2 linked regions of the Aliamphritea ceti genome follow. The protein of the gene in region 1 interacts with the protein of each later gene in a pairwise test. Links are inferred from orthologs where the notes say so. Each region holds a gene or a part of one and is shown on either strand. Other genes may lie near its edges. The genes, in order: OCU49_RS05505 and tusA.

Region 1 (4,691 bases):
CAAACTTGTCCGGGTGCAGTGTTTTCTGCAACTCACGACTGCGCTCAGACAAAACCTGCAAATCGAGCTGATAGCTCTCAGGCAGACCAAGAAACTCGAAATAATTCTGTTTAATATCCATGCAAGAGCCGGCAGATACGATTCAGCCGTTGTGGCCCAAAACACATCGGGCTGACACAGCGGCTGAAAAAAGAAATGGGTGTTTAAAGAACCATAAACAGGCTCAGATATTGAAGCTTTCGCCGCAACCACACTCGTTTTTAACGTTAGGATTGTTAAATTTAAAGCCTTCGTTCAGACCTTCTTTAACAAAATCTAACTCGGTACCATCAAGATAAAGCAGGCTTTTAGGATCAATGACAATTTTGACGCCTTCTGCCTCAAATACTTTATCCTCATCCTGCACAGCATCAACAAACTCTAATACGTATGCCATACCAGAACAGCCAGAAGTTCTAACTGCCAGACGAATACCAGCGCCATGTCCACGGGACTGAAGATAACCATTCACATGATTGGCCGCAGCACTGGTCATTGTGATTGCCATAGACTTACTCCTCAAATACCGATCTGCGCCCAGTTACCCGGGCGCTATACAGACTTACTTAGCCTGCTTTTCTTTATAGTCAGCAACCGCTGCCTTAATCGCATCTTCAGCCAGCACTGAACAGTGAATTTTCACTGGTGGCAAAGCTAGTTCTTCTGCAATTTTAGTATTTTTAAGCTCAGCTGCTTCATCCAGCGTCATACCTTTAACCCACTCTGTTACCAGAGAGCTTGAGGCAATCGCGGAACCACAACCGTAGGTTTTAAACTTAGCGTCTTCAATAACGCCTTCATCGCTAACCTGGATTTGCAGACGCATCACGTCACCACATGCAGGTGCACCCACCATGCCTGTACCAACGTTGCTGCTCTTATCATTCATCTTACCGACATTACGCGGGTTCTCGTAATGATCGATTACCTGATCACTGTAAGCCATAACGACCTCCTCAGTTTGACCTCATCATCCAAGCTAATGCTTAGTGATGAACCCATTCAACCTTGCTTAAATCAACACCGTCTTTGTACATGTCCCACAGAGGCGACAATTCGCGCAGCTTAGAAACCGCAGTACGAATTTGTTCAACAGCATCGTCAATATCTTTTTCTGTAGTAAAACGCCCGATAGAGAATCGAATCGAGCTGTGCGCCATTTCGTCATTCAGACCTAATGCACGCAATACATATGAAGGCTCAAGGCTTGCAGATGTACATGCAGAACCAGAAGATACCGCCAAATCTTTCAGCGACATTAACAGTGACTCACCTTCTACGTAGTTGAAACTCACGTTCAGGTTACCGATGTAACGCTGATCAACAGAACCGTTGATGTGGATTTCTTCCATATCTTCGATTGCATCCCAGAAACGATTACGCAGAGCAGTAATCTTATCTTTATCCAGCTGCATATCAGTTTTAGCCAGTCGCGCTGCTTCACCCATACCAACAATCTGATGAGTTGCCAGAGTGCCGGAACGCATGCCACGCTCATGACCACCACCGTGCATCTGCGCCTCAAGACGAACACGAGGCTTACGGCGTACGTACAATGCACCAATCCCTTTAGGACCGTACATTTTGTGACCAGAGATAGAAATCAGATCAACTTTCATGGCAACAACATCAATATCAACTTTACCAGCACCCTGTGCTGCGTCGACATGGAATAAAACGCCATTACTACGGGTAATTTCACCGATTGCGGCAATGTCGTTGATAACACCAATTTCGTTGTTCACGTGCATAATGGATACCAGAATAGTATCTTCACGCAACGCTTCAGCCACAGCTTCAGGGCTGATAATACCGTCGACGTCCGGGTCAAGGTATGTAACCTCAAAACCTTCACGCTCTAACTGGCGACAGGTATCCAAAACAGCTTTATGCTCAATTTTGGATGTAATAATGTGCTTGCCTTTTTTCGAGTAAAAATGCGCAACACCTTTGATCGCCAGGTTATCTGACTCAGTCGCACCGGACGTCCAGACAATCTCACGCGGGTCAGCGTTAAGCAGGTCAGCAACCTGTCGGCGAGCAGTTTCAACTGCTTCTTCTGCTTTCCAGCCATAAAGATGAGAACGGGAAGCCGGATTACCGAAATTACCTTCGATTGTCAGACATTCAATCATCTTTTCTGCTACCCGGGGATCAACCGGAGTAGTGGCTGCGTAGTCAAAATAAATTGGCAACTTCATTACATCAACTCTCCAAAAACGTCTCTTACTCAGAGACTAGGCGCTCACTTTCGCCTCGATTAAACTCGTATCTATTAACGTCTGCTGTTCACGATCCTGACGTTTTGCAACGGCCTGTACATCTTGGCGGGCCATTAAATCAGCCAGACTAATCTGGCTTAAAAAATCATGTATCTGGCTACTCAAATCACACCAGAGATGATGGGTCAAACAAGTATTACCACCCTGGCATCCGCCTGTATGGCCTCCGCCTGTATGCCCGCAACCCGTAGCATCAACTGACTCATTAACCGCATCTATCACTTCAGCAACATCAATTGCATGTTGCTCACGGTTAAGCTGATAACCACCACCTGGGCCACGCACACTGCGTACCAGTTCATTACGACGTAACTTAGCGAAAAGCTGTTCCAAATAAGACAGGGAAATTCCCTGACGCTCAGATATATCCGCCAGGCTGATAGGACCATCACTCGCATGAAGCGCAAGATCCAGCATCGCGGTAACCGCATATCTGCCTTTAGTTGTTAATCGCATAAAATACTTCCCTCACCCCAAACTGAGCACGCCGGGGATTATGCAATACCCTAGTATTTTAGTCAATTATATAACCAAGTAATTCACTCGGCTTTTTAATAACAGCTTTTACTAAGTAAATAACCTGCATCATAAAGTTAAATTCGTGCGATAAAATACCGCCTCCACAAGAGGGGCGGCGAGATTCTAGCACCTTTTAGGGCACGACTAAACGTCTGTATCTGACTTCTTAAGACGTTTCTGCGTGGCTGTTAAAATCCCCCGCAAAACATTTACTTCTATTTTGTCAGGCAGCGCTCGCAAAAATAACCGCCGAAGCCGGGGCATAAGCTGGCGAGGATTTTCCGGATCAAGAAACTCAATATCTATCATGGTTTGTTCAAGATGCTCGAACATTCGCTCCAGCTCTTGCATGTCAGCCTGATCCACATCCCACTCAGTACCCCACTGAGGCTTATCATCTGCCACATCCTGCTGCAAGACAGCCATACGTAACTCATAACAAATAACCTGAACAGCAGCACCAATATTCAGTGAACTGAACGACTCATCGGTAGGAATATGCACGTGATAATGACAACGCTGCAACTCTTCATTGGTCAGACCACGATCTTCACGGCCAAAGACAATCGCCATCTTCTGATTTTCACCCAACCCGGTAGCAACACCAGCAAGCTCACGCGGATTCAGCAACGGCCAGGGAATATTGCGACTACGGGCACTGGTACCCACAACCAGATGACAATCCGCAAGCGCCTCATCCAGCGAACTGACAACTTGTGCCTTATCGAGCAAGTCAGTTGCCCCCGAAGCTCTTGCAAAAGCATCTTCGTCAGGAAATATTTTTGGTTCGACCAGGCACAACTCACCCAGCCCCATATTCTTCATCGCCCGGGCAACCGCACCGATATTTCCGGGATGCGTGGTATTTACCAATACTATTCGTATATTTTGCAGCATCAATTTCAGACTTATAGGGTTAAAAAGGCGATTATTTTACCAGAACTTGCCAAGTATTCGCGGTTTGTTGTTCTTTATCGGGGTAAGATTTTGCTATAATCGCGCTCTTTGATTTCTTACCCTCCCTACGACTGGTATTAGATAGATGCAACCGATGGTAAATATCGCCCTGCGCGGCGCACGCATTGCAGGTGAACAAATCGCCCGCGCAGTGGAACGACTCGACCTGATTAAGTCCGAACAATCAAGTGTCAGTGACTTTTTCGAAGAAACCTGCATCCAGGCAGAAAAAGCGATTGCCAGCACAATCCAGAAAGCCTATCCAGACCACGAAGTTAATGGTGAGTTCACCGGCCAGCACGCTGCTGACGGCAACCCGGCCATCACCTGGCAGGTTAATCCTATCGACAGCACCAGCAACTTTGCCAATGGCGTACCTGTATTTGCTCTGAGCATTGCAGGCTACCAACGAGGCAGACTTGAACACGCCATTGTACTTAACCCAATGAATGGCGAAGAATTCACCGCCAGCCGTGGCCGTGGTGCTCAATGCAACGGAAAGCGCCTGCGTGTAAGCAACCTTAAAACCCTGCAAGGCGCACTGGTTGCAAGTAATTACTTTGGTCGCAACCAGAAGCAACATCTTGAGTCATTTCAACGCGTATTCAGCAACATCACTCTGGAAGACGGCAGCATCTACAATGCAGGCTCCCCGGTACTGAATATGGCATACACTGCCGCAGGTCGATTTGACGGTTTCTTCCAGTTTGGTATGAAAGGCGCCGACATGGCTGCCGGCACCCTACTTGTTCAAGAATCTGGCGGGTTACTATCTGACTTTAATGGTGGCAATTCTCACACCCAGAATGGCAACCTTATTGTAGGTAATCCAAAAATGCTTAAAGCACTGCTTAAGAGCATTCACCCAGCAGTTAGCGATGAACTAAAGTAACT
Region 2 (13,260 bases), 710 kb from region 1 along the record:
CCATTGGTTGCCCACCAGGTTGGCGCTAGCCAGATCAAAGACACCCGGACGCAGTTTCAGCAAGGCCAATGGATCGCTGTATGCCTGTCCGTTTTGGCCATTGTTCTGTTAAATAACAATACTGCGTTGCTTGAGTACATGGACATTCACGGCAGTTTACTGGTCAAAACTCAGGCCTACTTATCAGCATTGTCATGGGGCGTTCCCGCAATACTCTTTTATCAGGTAGTCCGCAGCTATTGCGAAGGCTTTGGCAAAACCCGCCCAATCATGAAGATAGGCATTCTTGCTCTGTTATGTAACATCCCGCTTAATTATATTTTTATTTATGGAAAACTGGGGCTACCCGCAATGGGTGGCGTTGGTTGCGGCTGGGCCAGCGCAATTGTTATGTGGATTATGGCCCTTGCCAGCAGCCTGTACATTAGTAAAAGTGAAATTTTCAAGCCTATAAAGCTATTCAATCAGTGGCAAAACCCACAACGACAGGCACTGAATTCAATTTTGCGCCTCGGCTTACCTATAGGCTTCACCCTGCTAATAGAAGTCAGTATGTTCAGTGTTATAGCGCTACTGGTTGCCCGTCTGGGAGAAGTGGTCGTTGCAGCGCATCAGATTACCATCAGCTTCACAGGTATGATTTTTATGCTACCGCTGAGCATTGCTATGGCAATTACTATCAGGGTTGGTCAACAGCTAGGCGCAGCAAACAGAGAAGCGGCACGCTTTACCGCCACAACAGGCCTTTTGCTAACAGGCAGTTTTTCTATCGTTTCCTGTAGTTTCATGTATCTGATGGCACAACCAATTGCCCAAATGTATACGCCTCAAGCTGATATTGTAGCGCTTGCCAGCAGTCTGATTGTCATAGCTGCAATCTTTCAGTTTTCAGATGCTCTACAAGTTGTTGCTGCCGGCGCATTGCGAGGCTACAAAGACACCAGTATTCCCTTGCTCGTTGTATTCGTAGCCTACTGGTTAATTGGCTTGCCCTCAGGCTACCTGCTGGGGCTAACCGACCTCCTAGTACCAGCAATGGGAGCAGCAGGATTCTGGTATGGTTTAGTGATAGGCCTCACAGTGGCCGCTATACTTTTACCATGGCGTCTGTTCCGTTTAGCTCAGTGATTGCTTTTAAACACAGGCTACAGGTGCTCTGTAGCCTGTGCGTATGCCTGCTTGTATCCGGCTGCCAGCCAGACACACCTGAAGCCATGCTGGAAGACTACATAAGCCGCCTCAACAATGTGCTCGAACAGGACGTTACTCTCGACCTCAGCAATATTCATCCTACCGCTCTGCCCCGCCGCCGCTTACGCTTAATTGAAGAAACACCCGTTCGTCAGGGACTGATTGAAGTATTGGAGCTACGCCATTGCGACCTGCTGCCACTTATTGCACAACGTAACAGTTCGCTCGGACGAGTCATGCAACCCTCCCAAAAGCTGATCTACGAACTTAAATTCTTAGTATTGATGCGACAATGCGTTGCCCAAATGAAAACTGCAAATATAGAACCGGAAGTACGCGAACAAATTGACACTATATGGCGCACTAAACAGGCGAACCTGCCAATCGTATTATGGAACAGCCTATATAATTCCGACGAAATGGAGGCGAATTTCTCCGCTTCAGAACCACCTCTTAGCTTACCTTCTGATGACCCTAGAGAAAGACAACAGGAAACAGCCCGCTTTGCCAGCGTCAAACTTAGCCTGCAACATTTCAAACAACTGACACTACTGGCGGAACAGCCAAAAAACTGGCCTCTACCTGAATTCATCAACGATATTGAAGACGACTACCTTACGCTTTACAGCAATAGGTTTGGCAGCCGCTGGCAACGCTCTCTGCTATTAACTACAACAACCCTTAACAAAGGTGCCGACATAATTGAGAAACGCCTGAAAATTAAGCCCTTCTGTTACAGCGGACACCGTAATCAAAAGGCTGACATTCTGATGAATGTATTCAGTAAGTTTTATGCTGGGCGCTTGCAGCCCTATGTAGCAAAAGTTCACCAACAAGGCGATGTATGGCTAGCCGCTCACGAAGCAATTTTACAGCCGCTCCAAAGCACGCTACCTGAAGCTATGCAGCAATACGAAAAGCATTATCTTGATCGCCAGTATCCTGATGGTCAGTGGCAGCAATACCTTCAGGCATTGCAGCGACACACGTCAGCCTGGCAGAAAATCCTTCGCCAATGCAACATGATGCCCGACGGCAATCCTCTTTAAGAACCCGAAAAGCCAACCAGTTTGCATTAAATCTGCGCAAAAACCTGCAAGCATAACTTCCATAAAAAACAGATAGTTAAAATACTATTACCCATTATGGACAGCTTAACCTTCCCATCTGATGATAAGCAGGAACGATTCCTCTAAAATCAGTAATTCTTTATACGACTTGTAATAATCCGCACCGCCTTTCGGTAAAAACCGGGAATCGTCAGGAGCAGGGATGACCGCACGACCAGTTACAGCAGGCAAATCACAGTCAGGCAGAATGACCAGCCCGATCGTTGCCGTCTATGCTTTGCTGCTAACCCTTACATTGGCCCTAACCTCTATGGCTGCTGTAGAAATGGATGTGCGTATGAGCCAGGCGCAAATTGAAAAGCTTGGCCGACAATATGGCCAGCAAGCCAAAAAACGCCTGCTAGCCTGGCAAAGACTGATCGATGAAGTCGGCACCGATCCCGAAGATATTAAGCTGAGAAAAATCAACAAGTTTTTTAACCAGGTGCGCTTCATCAGCGACATTAAGCACTGGGGTAAAAAAGACTACTGGGCTACCCCGGTTGAATTTCTGATCTCTAACGGCGGCGATTGCGAAGACTTTACCATCGCTAAATATTACACCTTGCGTCAGGTAGGCGTGCCGGTTGAAAAACTCAGTCTTGCGTATGTAAAGGCACTGGAACTGAACCAGGCCCACATGGTATTAACCTACTACGAAAAACCTTCATCAACCCCTCTGATTCTTGATAATCTGATTTCACGGATAAAACCCGCTAACCGTCGACCAGATTTATTACACGTATACAGCTTCAATGCTGATAATTTATGGCTAACTAAAAAAGGTCGTCGCAGCACACTGGTTGGAACATCAGATCAGCTGAAACCCTGGGTAAAACTGAAATCCAGAATTCAGAATCTGGATAAAGACATTAACGTACAATAAGCGGATATAGATAAAGGAAAAGTCATGTCTATCGTAAATCAATTAATGGCTGCAGTTTTAGCCGTATTGCTAGGCCTGGTCTCCGGATCTGTGTATCTGATGTCGGACAGCTCAAAAGCAATGTTGCTTAATCAGCTGGAATCCCATGGTCAGGACACCGCTACTCACCTTGGCCTCTACCTTGCGCCATATATGCTGCAGAATGACGAGGCAACTATTGAAACCACAGTGAACGCTATTTTTGATAGCGGTTTCTATCAGCAAATAAAGGTCGTTAATAATCAGGGTGAAGAACTCTTTGCGAAAAGCACACCACCACAAATCAGTGAGCAGGTACCACAGTGGTTCGTTGACATTGTCAAAATCGACCCACCTGAAATGACACGTGAAGTAACCTCTGCCTGGAACAAAGCGGGCTCTATCTTCGTACAGAGCCGTGCCGGCTATGCCTATGAGCAGCTTTGGCGCGGTACTAAACAGACTTTTCTGTGGTTTGTTGTACTATCTCTGGTCAGCATTGTTTTTATTCATTTTCTGCTGCGTTACATTCTAAACCCACTCAAAGGTGTTGAAGACCAGGCTGTTGCACTGTCTGAACGCCGCTATGTCGAACAAGGAAATATCCCCAAAAGCCGTGAATTACGCCGGGTTGTAATTGCCATGAACATGATGGTGCAACGGGTTAGAGCCATGTTCGATGCTCAGGCTAAACAGATCGAAGAAATCCGTCGCACAGCTTATCAGGACGAACTGACCGGACTGGCAAACTACCGCTCTACCCAGTCTCAGCTAGTCGAACGGATTGATTACCGGAAAGACTTTGGTAACGGCACTATGATCTATCTGCATATTGCTGATTTGCAGGGCCTGAACCAGCACTTAGGGGTTGAGAAATCCAACAACTTCATTAAAGCAACCGCTGATCAAATGGAAAAAGTAGCCGCTTGCTGCGAGCAATCCGTTATCGGACGACTCACCGGCTCTGACTTTGTATTACTTGCAGACCTGACTAACCCAGATCACTTGCAACGCGAACTGAATGCACTTATCAGCAGCTTGCATGACTATTACCGTCAGTTACACCATGATGCAAAAGACGTCCAGGCACCTATATTTATCGGCACAACACCTTTCCGTGAAGACAGTAATGCCAGCCAACTGGTTGCTAATGCCCGCATAGCCAGCGAACAGGCCATTGCTGATAACAACCACGTGAATTGCGTCATCGCTGAAGAACAGGAACAACAGCAGCAAAACAACTGGCACAAGCACGTCTCTGACAAAGTTAGCCGCGGTGACATATTCCTACAAAGCCAGCCCGTCTATGAAGTAGGCAGCGCTAATAAACACCTCCAACAGGAATTATTCGCGCGTATCCTCAACCAGGATAACGAACCCTGCATGGCTGGTGAATTTATCAGCGTTATTAAACAACTTGATCTGATGACAGAGCTTGATAAAACCGTTATTAAAAAAGCGATTGAACGCTTACAGCAAGGCGATCAGAACACTTTCTGCATCAATCTGAGCAACGACTCATTGCGGGAAGACAGTTTTTATAGCTGGTTTGCGGACACCGTACGTGACCTGAACACACCCCATCAGTTACAAATCGAGATCAATGAGTCTTCGGTGCTAAACAATATGGAAAGAGTTGTTCGCTTCCGCCAGCAGCTAAAAGATTCCCGTATCGGCTTCGGTGTTGATAACTTCGGCGTTCACCCAGCTGGTTTTGCGTACCTGTATAGCCTGCATCCTGACTATATTAAGATTGATGGCTCGCTAATCCGTGAAATCGACAGCAACGCGGAAGACCGCTTCTTTGTGCGTAGTTTATCAACCGTTGCTCACAGCCTGGAGATTCAGGCGTATGCAGAACACGTTGAACGTAATGAGCAGCTCAGTGTACTAACCGAACTGGAAATCAATGGCAGCCAGGGCTGGGTGCACGGACGTCCGGTTGTTCTGGATTAAATCTTTAGATATTTATTGAGCAAAAAAAAACGCCGCAAATAAGCGGCGTTTTTTTGATACCTAAACCCTTAACGGTGCTTAGTCACCAATTGGTCCAGCTTAGTACTGATTCGGTCTTCACGCGCCTGGGCACGCTGAACTTGCTGAGTCTGCTGACGACGCTTATTCGCCTCTTTCAGCTGACCTTTAGCATGCTCTGCTTCGGAAGCAGTAACAGCACCGTCAGACTCACCGGTCAGACCGATACGGTCTGCACCTTCCTGTAAGCTACGGAAGTAATGCGGTGAACGTACGTAAGACGCCAGCGCACGCTTAATCTTATTTTTAGCCAACTTCTCATCAGCAATCAGGTCTTCCTGAATACCAATTTTTAATGGCCGAACATTTTTACGGTTAAAAACCTGTGGGTACAACTCGCAAATTAATTGCAGAGCGGCCTGGTTAGCGGCACGGTTTTTGTTTTTAGACTTTGACGGTGCTGCAGATGTTGCTGCTGTATCAGTAGCTGTCACAATGAGTTCTCTCGTTACTTACCGGTCGTTGCCGGACAAAAAACTGGGTATTGCTATACAGACGCCGATATTTCTAACATCACTGCGTCTATACAGGAAAATTCTAAATAAATTCGTTACTCGCCTTTGCGAATATAATAAAAAAATCTTTCTTCATCCGCATCCTGCGCAATAAGCTCATGACCTAAAAAGGTACAGAACTTCGGAATATCCCGCTGCGTCGAAGGATCTGTTGCCAGTACCTGTAATACCTGACCAGACGTCATTTCACGCACTTTGTTGTGCAACAGCATCACAGGCTCCGGGCAGTATAAACCGCAGGCGTCCATGATGTGATCTGCTTTTACTTCAACCATCATATGTACAACCTCATATTAACAGGCCGCTATTGTCGCAAATAATTTGCCCCAGCAAAACCCATACATGCCACGGAAAATGTTACGCTTATAATCAGGACAATAAATAAGGAGCCTAACATGATCCGCGTTATCATCGAACGTCACATTGCCGATGACCTAGAACAACATTATGAACTAGCAGCCCGCAGCACTCTGGCACAAGCCATGCAAGCTCACGGCTTTATATCTGGCGAATCTCTGCGTGATGCATTTGACCACAATCACCGCATCGTCCTGGCAAACTACCGTTCAGTTCAGGACTGGCAACGCTGGTATTCTTCTTCAGAACGCCAGTCCATGATGGCAACAATTTCCCCAATGCTACAGCGGGAAGAAAAAATTACCGTTATGGAACAGTAAAACAGCCAGCCTTCCCGGGAAGAATTAAAGAATCCTGATATGACAGGTAATTTCTTCCCGATCATGGTACAGGTGTTTTGCCGCCATACGATACTTAAGCCCCGCCTCTTCAAGCGCGGCTTCTACCATCTTCAGACACGTCTGAACTTCTGTATAACGCTGCTTCATTGGCAGTTTAAGATTAAATACAGTTTCACGGCACCAACCATTCACCAGCCAGCGAATCATCAGATCCGTCACACGGGCAGGCTTATCAACAATATCACAAACCATCCAATCGAGATTTTTGCTCGGTTCAAACGTAAATGCATCCTCAGGCTTATGAGTTACCTGACCACTTTCCATCAGTGATTCAGCCATTGGACCATTATCTACCGCTGTAACAAACATATTCTGTTTAACCAGCTGCCAGGTCCAGCCTCCGGGAGCAGCTCCTAAGTCTGCGGCCTTCAGACCACCACTAATGTAATGCTGCCATTCATGAGGTGGTACAAACCAGTGCCAGGCTTCTTCCAGCTTCAACGTAGAACGGCTAGGTGCAGCATTTGGGAATTTAAGACGCATAATCCCCATTGGCCAGGGTGCTGAGTTTTCCACCGGCGCAACACCCAGATAAAAACAGGTGCCGGTTATCGCAAAAATATGTAACCGGTACGTATTCGCATCTGCCAGTAATTTACTACGTCGCAACTTTTGACTAAATGCAGAACTGAAGCTGTTACAAAAACGCTGCATTTCACGCCCATCGGTCGTATCAGCCGGCTCAACCATGACCGACTGACACGGCGGTAACTCAGTCACTTTATCCAATAATGGAGTAATACGGTCATCAGCGGAAATACCGTCAATAACAGGCAAACAAGCCACCCACTGACGGGCGAAGATAAGCTTACTGAAATCCACTTCATCAATCAGGCGTAACGCTGCATCGGACTCGTGCGTTACATAGAGAACATAACCGCTGTTATTCTCCAGTTTGCAGTAACCGTAAATACCTTCTGCTTCTGCAATATCGCGTATCTCAGCAGCGCACTCTTTCTCGAAACCCGGACGGCAATAAAGTAATAAATGATTCATATAAATCCTAACTGATTTCAGCGAGCTTCTGAGTGCAGAGTTGCTGACACTGAGCAACTGCATATTCAAGGTGTTGTTGTTGAGTCAATCCACTGGCTTTACGTGGCTTCAAATCATGATCTCCATCTTCCAGCCAGTGAAGTTTTATGCCCGCAGCAAGACTGTAGTCATTAACAATGATCTGCTTACCCATAGGATCACGGGTACCCTGGAAAACATTTATATTGGCAGTAGTCGTCTGTAAGTGCTCGATCCGCGGCCTATCTTGCTTACCCGCTGCATAAAACGGATAACCAAAAACAAAACATCCGGCTACGTCCGGTCGGTCAGCAAGCATAGTTGCCATACGCCCTCCCATAGATTTACCTGCCAGAAACAGTTGAGTATTTTCATCAGCATACTGCTCTATCAGCTGCTGAAAGTATTCTAACAGTTTTGGCTGTCTGTCAGGTGGCCTGCGCTTACCATCTTCACGACGCTTCTGCATATAAGGAAACTCAAAACGAACAACTTCAATTCTGTCGCTCGCCAGACGCTTTGCTACATCCGTCATAAAGTCGCTGTCCATCGGCGCTCCGGCACCATGAGCAAACAAAATTCGTGCCCGGCCCGGCTTCCCATCAATTAACATTTGACTGCCCGCTGCAAAAAGGCGCGATTATAGCCTGAATTGACACGCTATGTAGCAAGAAAGTAACAACAAATCAGCCGTATCAAACAAAAGCGCATTTGTTCAAATAATCACCAATTAGTGGAAATCAGTAGACTTTTGGCTAATACATAATGTCCAATAGCGTTGTTGATCTGCATCAAGAAATCACTCGTTAGCCGCTTAAAACACCGCCGGTAACAGGCAACAGGTGCAGGACATCTTCTGATTACGATCATGAACAACACCAAGAAAAACCCAAATTACTTCTTATTATTCAAATAGATAAGATTATTTACATTTTGTGGTCGCGAAGTAAAATTGTCGAGAATACGGCATATCGGGTGTGACAATGTGTCGCAACTAATCCTGTAAACGCATTGAAATATTAGGGCTATTTCATGATAATAGCTCCCGGAAATTTTACTTTCTAAACCTTATTAATAGCTTGTTGATGAGAGCCTGATATGAGCACTGCAGCTGAACACCCAACCTACAATTACAAGGTGGTGCGTCAATTCGCCATCATGACAGTGGTATGGGGCATTGTTGGAATGGCCGTGGGCGTCTTAATTGCCTCCCAGTTAGTATGGCCTGCATTAAACTTTGATACCGCCTGGTTATCTTTCGGTCGCTTGCGTCCGTTACACACCAACGCAGTTATCTTTGCATTCGGAGGCAGTGCACTATTCGCTACCTCTTACTACGTGGTACAGCGTACCTGCCAGGTTCGTCTGATTTCAGACAAACTCGCCGCTTTTACATTTTGGGGCTGGCAGTTAGTTATCATAGGCGCTGTTATTACTCTGCCTATGGGTATTACTTCATCCAAAGAATACGCTGAACTTGAATGGCCACTTGATATCCTGCTGACCATTGTATGGGTTGCTTACGCAATCGTATTCATGGGCACAATTAAGATTCGTAAGACCTCTCACATTTATGTGGGTAACTGGTTCTACATGGCCTTCATTATCACTGTTGCGGTACTTCACATTGTAAACAGTGCAGCAATGCCTATTTCTCTGTTCAGCTTCAAGTCTTACTCGGTTTACCCTGGTGCTGTAGATGCAATGGTTCAGTGGTGGTATGGCCATAACGCAGTAGGCTTCTTCCTGACTGCAGGCTTCCTGGGCATGATGTACTACTTCGTTCCTAAGCAGGCTGAACGTCCAATTTACTCTTACCGTCTGTCTATCGTTCACTTCTGGGCTCTGATTGCGACTTACATGTGGGCTGGTGGTCATCACCTGCACTACACAGCGCTTCCAGACTGGACTCAGTCAGTTGCGATGGTTATGTCTCTGATCCTGCTGGCACCTTCATGGGGTGGCATGATCAACGGTATGATGACCCTTTCCGGTGCATGGCATAAGCTGCGTACAGATCCGGTTCTGCGCTTCCTGGTTGTTTCACTGTCCTTCTACGGTATGTCTACCTTCGAAGGCCCAATGATGGCAATAAAGACTGTAAACGCCCTGTCTCATTACACTGACTGGACTGTTGGTCACGTACACGCTGGTGCACTTGGCTGGGTTGCAATGATTTCTATCGGTGCGACTTACCACATGATTCCACGCCTGTGGGGCAAAGCTCAGATGTACAGTGTTGCTCTGATCAACACCCACTTCTGGCTGGCAACTATCGGTACTGTTCTGTACATCTGTGCGATGTGGGTTAACGGTATCCTGCAGGGTCTGATGTGGCGTGCGGTTAACGAAGACGGCACCCTGACATACAGCTTCGTTGAAGCACTGGAAGCGAGCCACCCAGGCTACTTCGTACGTGCACTTGGCGGTGCTTTCTTCCTGACCGGTATGCTGCTGATGGCATACAACGTTTGGCAGACAGTGCGTAAAGACAGCAAGGCACCTGTTGCCGATGCGTCAGCACAAGCAGCGTAAGTTCAGGAGCAGATTGAAATGATCAAACACGAAACGATTGAAAAGAACATTGGCCTGATGATCCTGCTGATCATCCTTGTGATCAGTGGCGGTGGTCTTGCGGAAATCGTACCTCTGTTCTTTAGTAACTCGACTACTAAGCCAATTGAGGGCTTACGCCCTTATACCGCGCTGGAAATGGAAGGTCGTGACATTTACATCCGTGAAGGCTGTAACGTTTGTCACTCTCAGATGATTCGTCCATTCCGTGCAGAAACTGAGCGCTACGGTCACTACTCAACCGCTAACGAAGGCGTTTGGGAGCACCCATTCCTGTGGGGTTCCAAGCGTACAGGTCCAGATCTGGCCCGTGTTGGCGGCCGTTACAGTGATGACTGGCACCGTGCTCACCTGTACAACCCGCGTGACGTTGTTCCTGAATCAAAAATGCCGTCTTACCCATGGTTGTTTGAAAACAAACTGGATGGTAAAGACACTTCTGCCAAGCTAGAAGTCTTCAAGAAGTTTGGTGTGCCATACACCGCTGAAGAAATTGCAAGCGCTGGTGCAGATGTAAAAGGCAAAACTGAAATCGAAGCCGTTGTTGCTTACCTGCAGTCTTTAGGCAAGCTTCACTCCGTCTACAACAATAAGCGGTAATCAACAGTGAGCTACGAAGTTTACGGTCCCTATATCCCGGTCATCATGATGATCACTTTCTTAGGCTTATTTATCTGGGTACTACTGCCAGGTAATACCAAAGGGTTCAGAGAAGCCTCTAACCTGCCGTTTGCCGATGAAGAGCAAGCCGATAATGATGCGTCTGGTGGGACCAGTAACGGGAGAAACAAATAATGAGTGATTTTTGGAGCATCTGGGTAAGTGTTATTACGCTTGGCGTAATTGGCGGTTGCGCTGCCCTGCTTTGGTCCACTCGTAAGAGTGAAGTCTACAAAGACGCGACTGAAGAAACGACTGGTCATACTTTCGATGGTATCGAAGAATATGACAACCCAATGCCAGGCTGGTGGTTGCAGATGTTTGTTGCAACTATCATCTTCGGCCTGGTTTATCTGGCTCTGTATCCTGGTCTGGGTAACTTTAAAGGTTTCCTGAACTGGACTCAGATCAGCCAGTATGAAGAAGAAGTTGCTTACGCTGATGAAACTTATCGTCCGGTTTTTGCTAAGTTTGCAGATATGTCTGTTGAAGACCTGCAATCTCAGCCAGAAGGCCTGAAAATGGGTCAGCGTATGTTCGCCAACAACTGTGCAGTATGCCACGGCACAACAGGCTCAGGCGCACACGGCTTCCCTAACCTGACGGATACTGACTGGTTATATGGCGGTAACGCTGACACCATCAAGACCACCATTACTGGCGGTCGTACCGGCGCTATGCCTCCATGGGGCGCAGTACTGGGTGAAGAAGGTGTACGTGACATGACTAACTACGTAATGTCACTGAGCGGCAAAACTGTTGACGCTGATGCAGCTGCACGCGGCGAACAGCAGTTCCAGGCGCTGTGTACTGCTTGTCACGGTCAGGACGCTAAAGGTGTCCAGGCTCTGGGCGCACCAAACCTGACTGATAACGTTTGGTTGTACGGCGGCTCTTTCGAACAAATCAGCCACACTATCCGTGTTGGTCGTAGCGGTGTAATGCCAGCTCATAAAGACCTGCTGAGTGACGACAAGATCCACTTGATCACATCTTACGTGTATAGCCTGTCAAACAAATAAAACTGGCTTAAATCAATAAAAAGGCGATATGTTAAACTACATATCGCCTTTTTTTATGCCTGAGGTTTTCAGCAATAGGAATGGGCGTATAATATTCGCGTTTGCTAATACACGGACTGTGAGCACAGCCACACCTGCATCACCTCGCTCACTGAAACGCCAAAAATCTTTATAGCCCAATGTGTTAGCCTGTATTCGATGACTAATGGTGAGGATTGGTATGAATCAGATACCAGTAAAAGATGTTACCCCCAAGAGCAAAAACAATGGCGCTACTGAAAGCTACGACCTGTATGCTAAGCGCGAACATATCTATGTAAAATACTACAAAGGCTTCTTCAAGAACTTCAGAACCATATCCGGTTTTATCATGCTCGCCATGTTCTACTGCTTCTCATGGCTGCAATGGAACGGACAGCAGGCAGTATTGTTTGATCTGCCTAACCGCCAGTTCCATGTATTCAATTTCACCTTCTGGCCACAGGATTTCATATTGTTATCCTGGCTATTAATTATTCTCGCCTTTGTCTTGTTCTTTGTGACTGTTTTTGCCGGACGTCTCTGGTGTGGTTATGCGTGCCCACAATTCGTCTGGACCTGGTTCTTTATTTGGGCCGAACGCGTTACAGAAGGTGATCGCAACGTACGTATGCGTCGCGATAAACAACCAATGAGTGCTGAAAAATTTCTTCGTAAAACAGCCAAACACAGCCTATGGCTGGTGATTGCTGCTGCAACCGGCATTGCATTCGTTGGCTACTTTTCACCTATTCGGGAATTAATTCCAGACTTACTGGCCTGGAACCTTGGCCCATGGGAAACTTGGTGGATCGGCTTCTTTATCGTTGCTACATATGCAAATGCGGGCTGGTTACGCGAACAAGTCTGTATTTACATGTGCCCATACGCCCGCTTCCAGAGCGTTATGTTTGATCAGGATACTTTAGTCATATCTTACGACGAAGCACGTGGCGAAAATCGCGGCAAGCGTAAAAAGAATATGGATTATAAAGCCGCAGGCATGGGCGACTGCATTGATTGCGGGAACTGTGTGCACGTCTGCCCGGTTGGCATCGACATTCGTGACGGCCTGCAATACGAATGTGTTGCATGTGGAGCCTGCGTTGATGCCTGTGACGATATAATGGACAGAATGGGTTACGAACGCGGCTTGATTCGCTACACCACTGAACATGCACTCGAAGGCGGCACAACCCACATCATGCGCCCTCGCCTGATCGGTTACTTTGCCGCTATGTGCGTCATGTTCATTGCGTTTGGCTATACGCTTTATGCCCGTATTCCGCTGGAAGTTGATATAATCCGCGACCGTGGCCAGCTATACATCGAAGCGTCTAACGGTACTATCGAAAACGCTTACATGCTGAAACTGGCCAACAAGTCTCAACAGGACCACCGCTATAGTATTGAAGTAACGGGCATAGACGGACTTCAACTGATAAGCGAGTCTGTTGTTGA

Evidence for each region.
Region 2: the proteins of OCU49_RS05505 (region 1) and tusA interact in binary tests that used the Escherichia coli proteins (3 or more experiments, as listed by UniProt). The link is inferred for Aliamphritea ceti from one-to-one orthologs.

The regions. Positions count from the first base shown.
Region 1 is NZ_AP025282.1:1,205,193-1,209,883, reverse strand. What follows is about bases 134-3,054. They hold OCU49_RS05505 (IscS subfamily cysteine desulfurase), read right to left. Parts: upstream 2,241-3,054; coding sequence 1,026-2,240; downstream 134-1,025. Other genes in these bases: trmJ (tRNA (cytosine(32)/uridine(32)-2'-O)-methyltransferase TrmJ), read right to left, coding at 2,985-3,054; iscR (Fe-S cluster assembly transcriptional regulator IscR), read right to left, coding at 2,277-2,777; iscU (Fe-S cluster assembly scaffold IscU), read right to left, coding at 602-985; iscA (iron-sulfur cluster assembly protein IscA), read right to left, coding at 224-547. In the rest of the region: Fe-S protein assembly co-chaperone HscB, read right to left, coding at 1-121; more of trmJ, read right to left, coding at 3,055-3,737; OCU49_RS05490 (inositol monophosphatase family protein), read left to right, coding at 3,883-4,689. UniProt on the Escherichia coli protein: Master enzyme that delivers sulfur to a number of partners involved in Fe-S cluster assembly, tRNA modification or cofactor biosynthesis. Catalyzes the removal of elemental sulfur from cysteine to produce alanine.
Region 2 is NZ_AP025282.1:1,910,777-1,924,036, reverse strand. The notes cover bases 4,409-7,393. They hold tusA (sulfurtransferase TusA), read right to left. Parts: upstream 6,029-7,393; coding sequence 5,789-6,028; downstream 4,409-5,788. Other genes in these bases: rlmM (23S rRNA (cytidine(2498)-2'-O)-methyltransferase RlmM), read right to left, coding at 6,455-7,393; OCU49_RS08775 (antibiotic biosynthesis monooxygenase family protein), read left to right, coding at 6,149-6,430; OCU49_RS08785 (ProQ/FINO family protein), read right to left, coding at 5,229-5,672; OCU49_RS08790 (bifunctional diguanylate cyclase/phosphodiesterase), read left to right, coding at 4,409-5,160. Outside these bases: OCU49_RS08805 (MATE family efflux transporter), read left to right, coding at 1-1,128; OCU49_RS08800 (DUF3080 family protein), read left to right, coding at 1,125-2,240; OCU49_RS08795 (transglutaminase-like cysteine peptidase), read left to right, coding at 2,464-3,186; more of OCU49_RS08790, read left to right, coding at 3,211-4,408; more of rlmM, read right to left, coding at 7,394-7,507; OCU49_RS08765 (alpha/beta fold hydrolase), read right to left, coding at 7,515-8,138; ccoN (cytochrome-c oxidase, cbb3-type subunit I), read left to right, coding at 8,624-10,060; ccoO (cytochrome-c oxidase, cbb3-type subunit II), read left to right, coding at 10,079-10,699; OCU49_RS08750 (cbb3-type cytochrome oxidase subunit 3), read left to right, coding at 10,706-10,894; ccoP (cytochrome-c oxidase, cbb3-type subunit III), read left to right, coding at 10,894-11,781; cytochrome c oxidase accessory protein CcoG, read left to right, coding at 12,002-13,260. UniProt on the Escherichia coli protein: Sulfur carrier protein involved in sulfur trafficking in the cell. Part of a sulfur-relay system required for 2-thiolation during synthesis of 2-thiouridine of the modified wobble base 5-methylaminomethyl-2-thiouridine (mnm(5)s(2)U) in tRNA.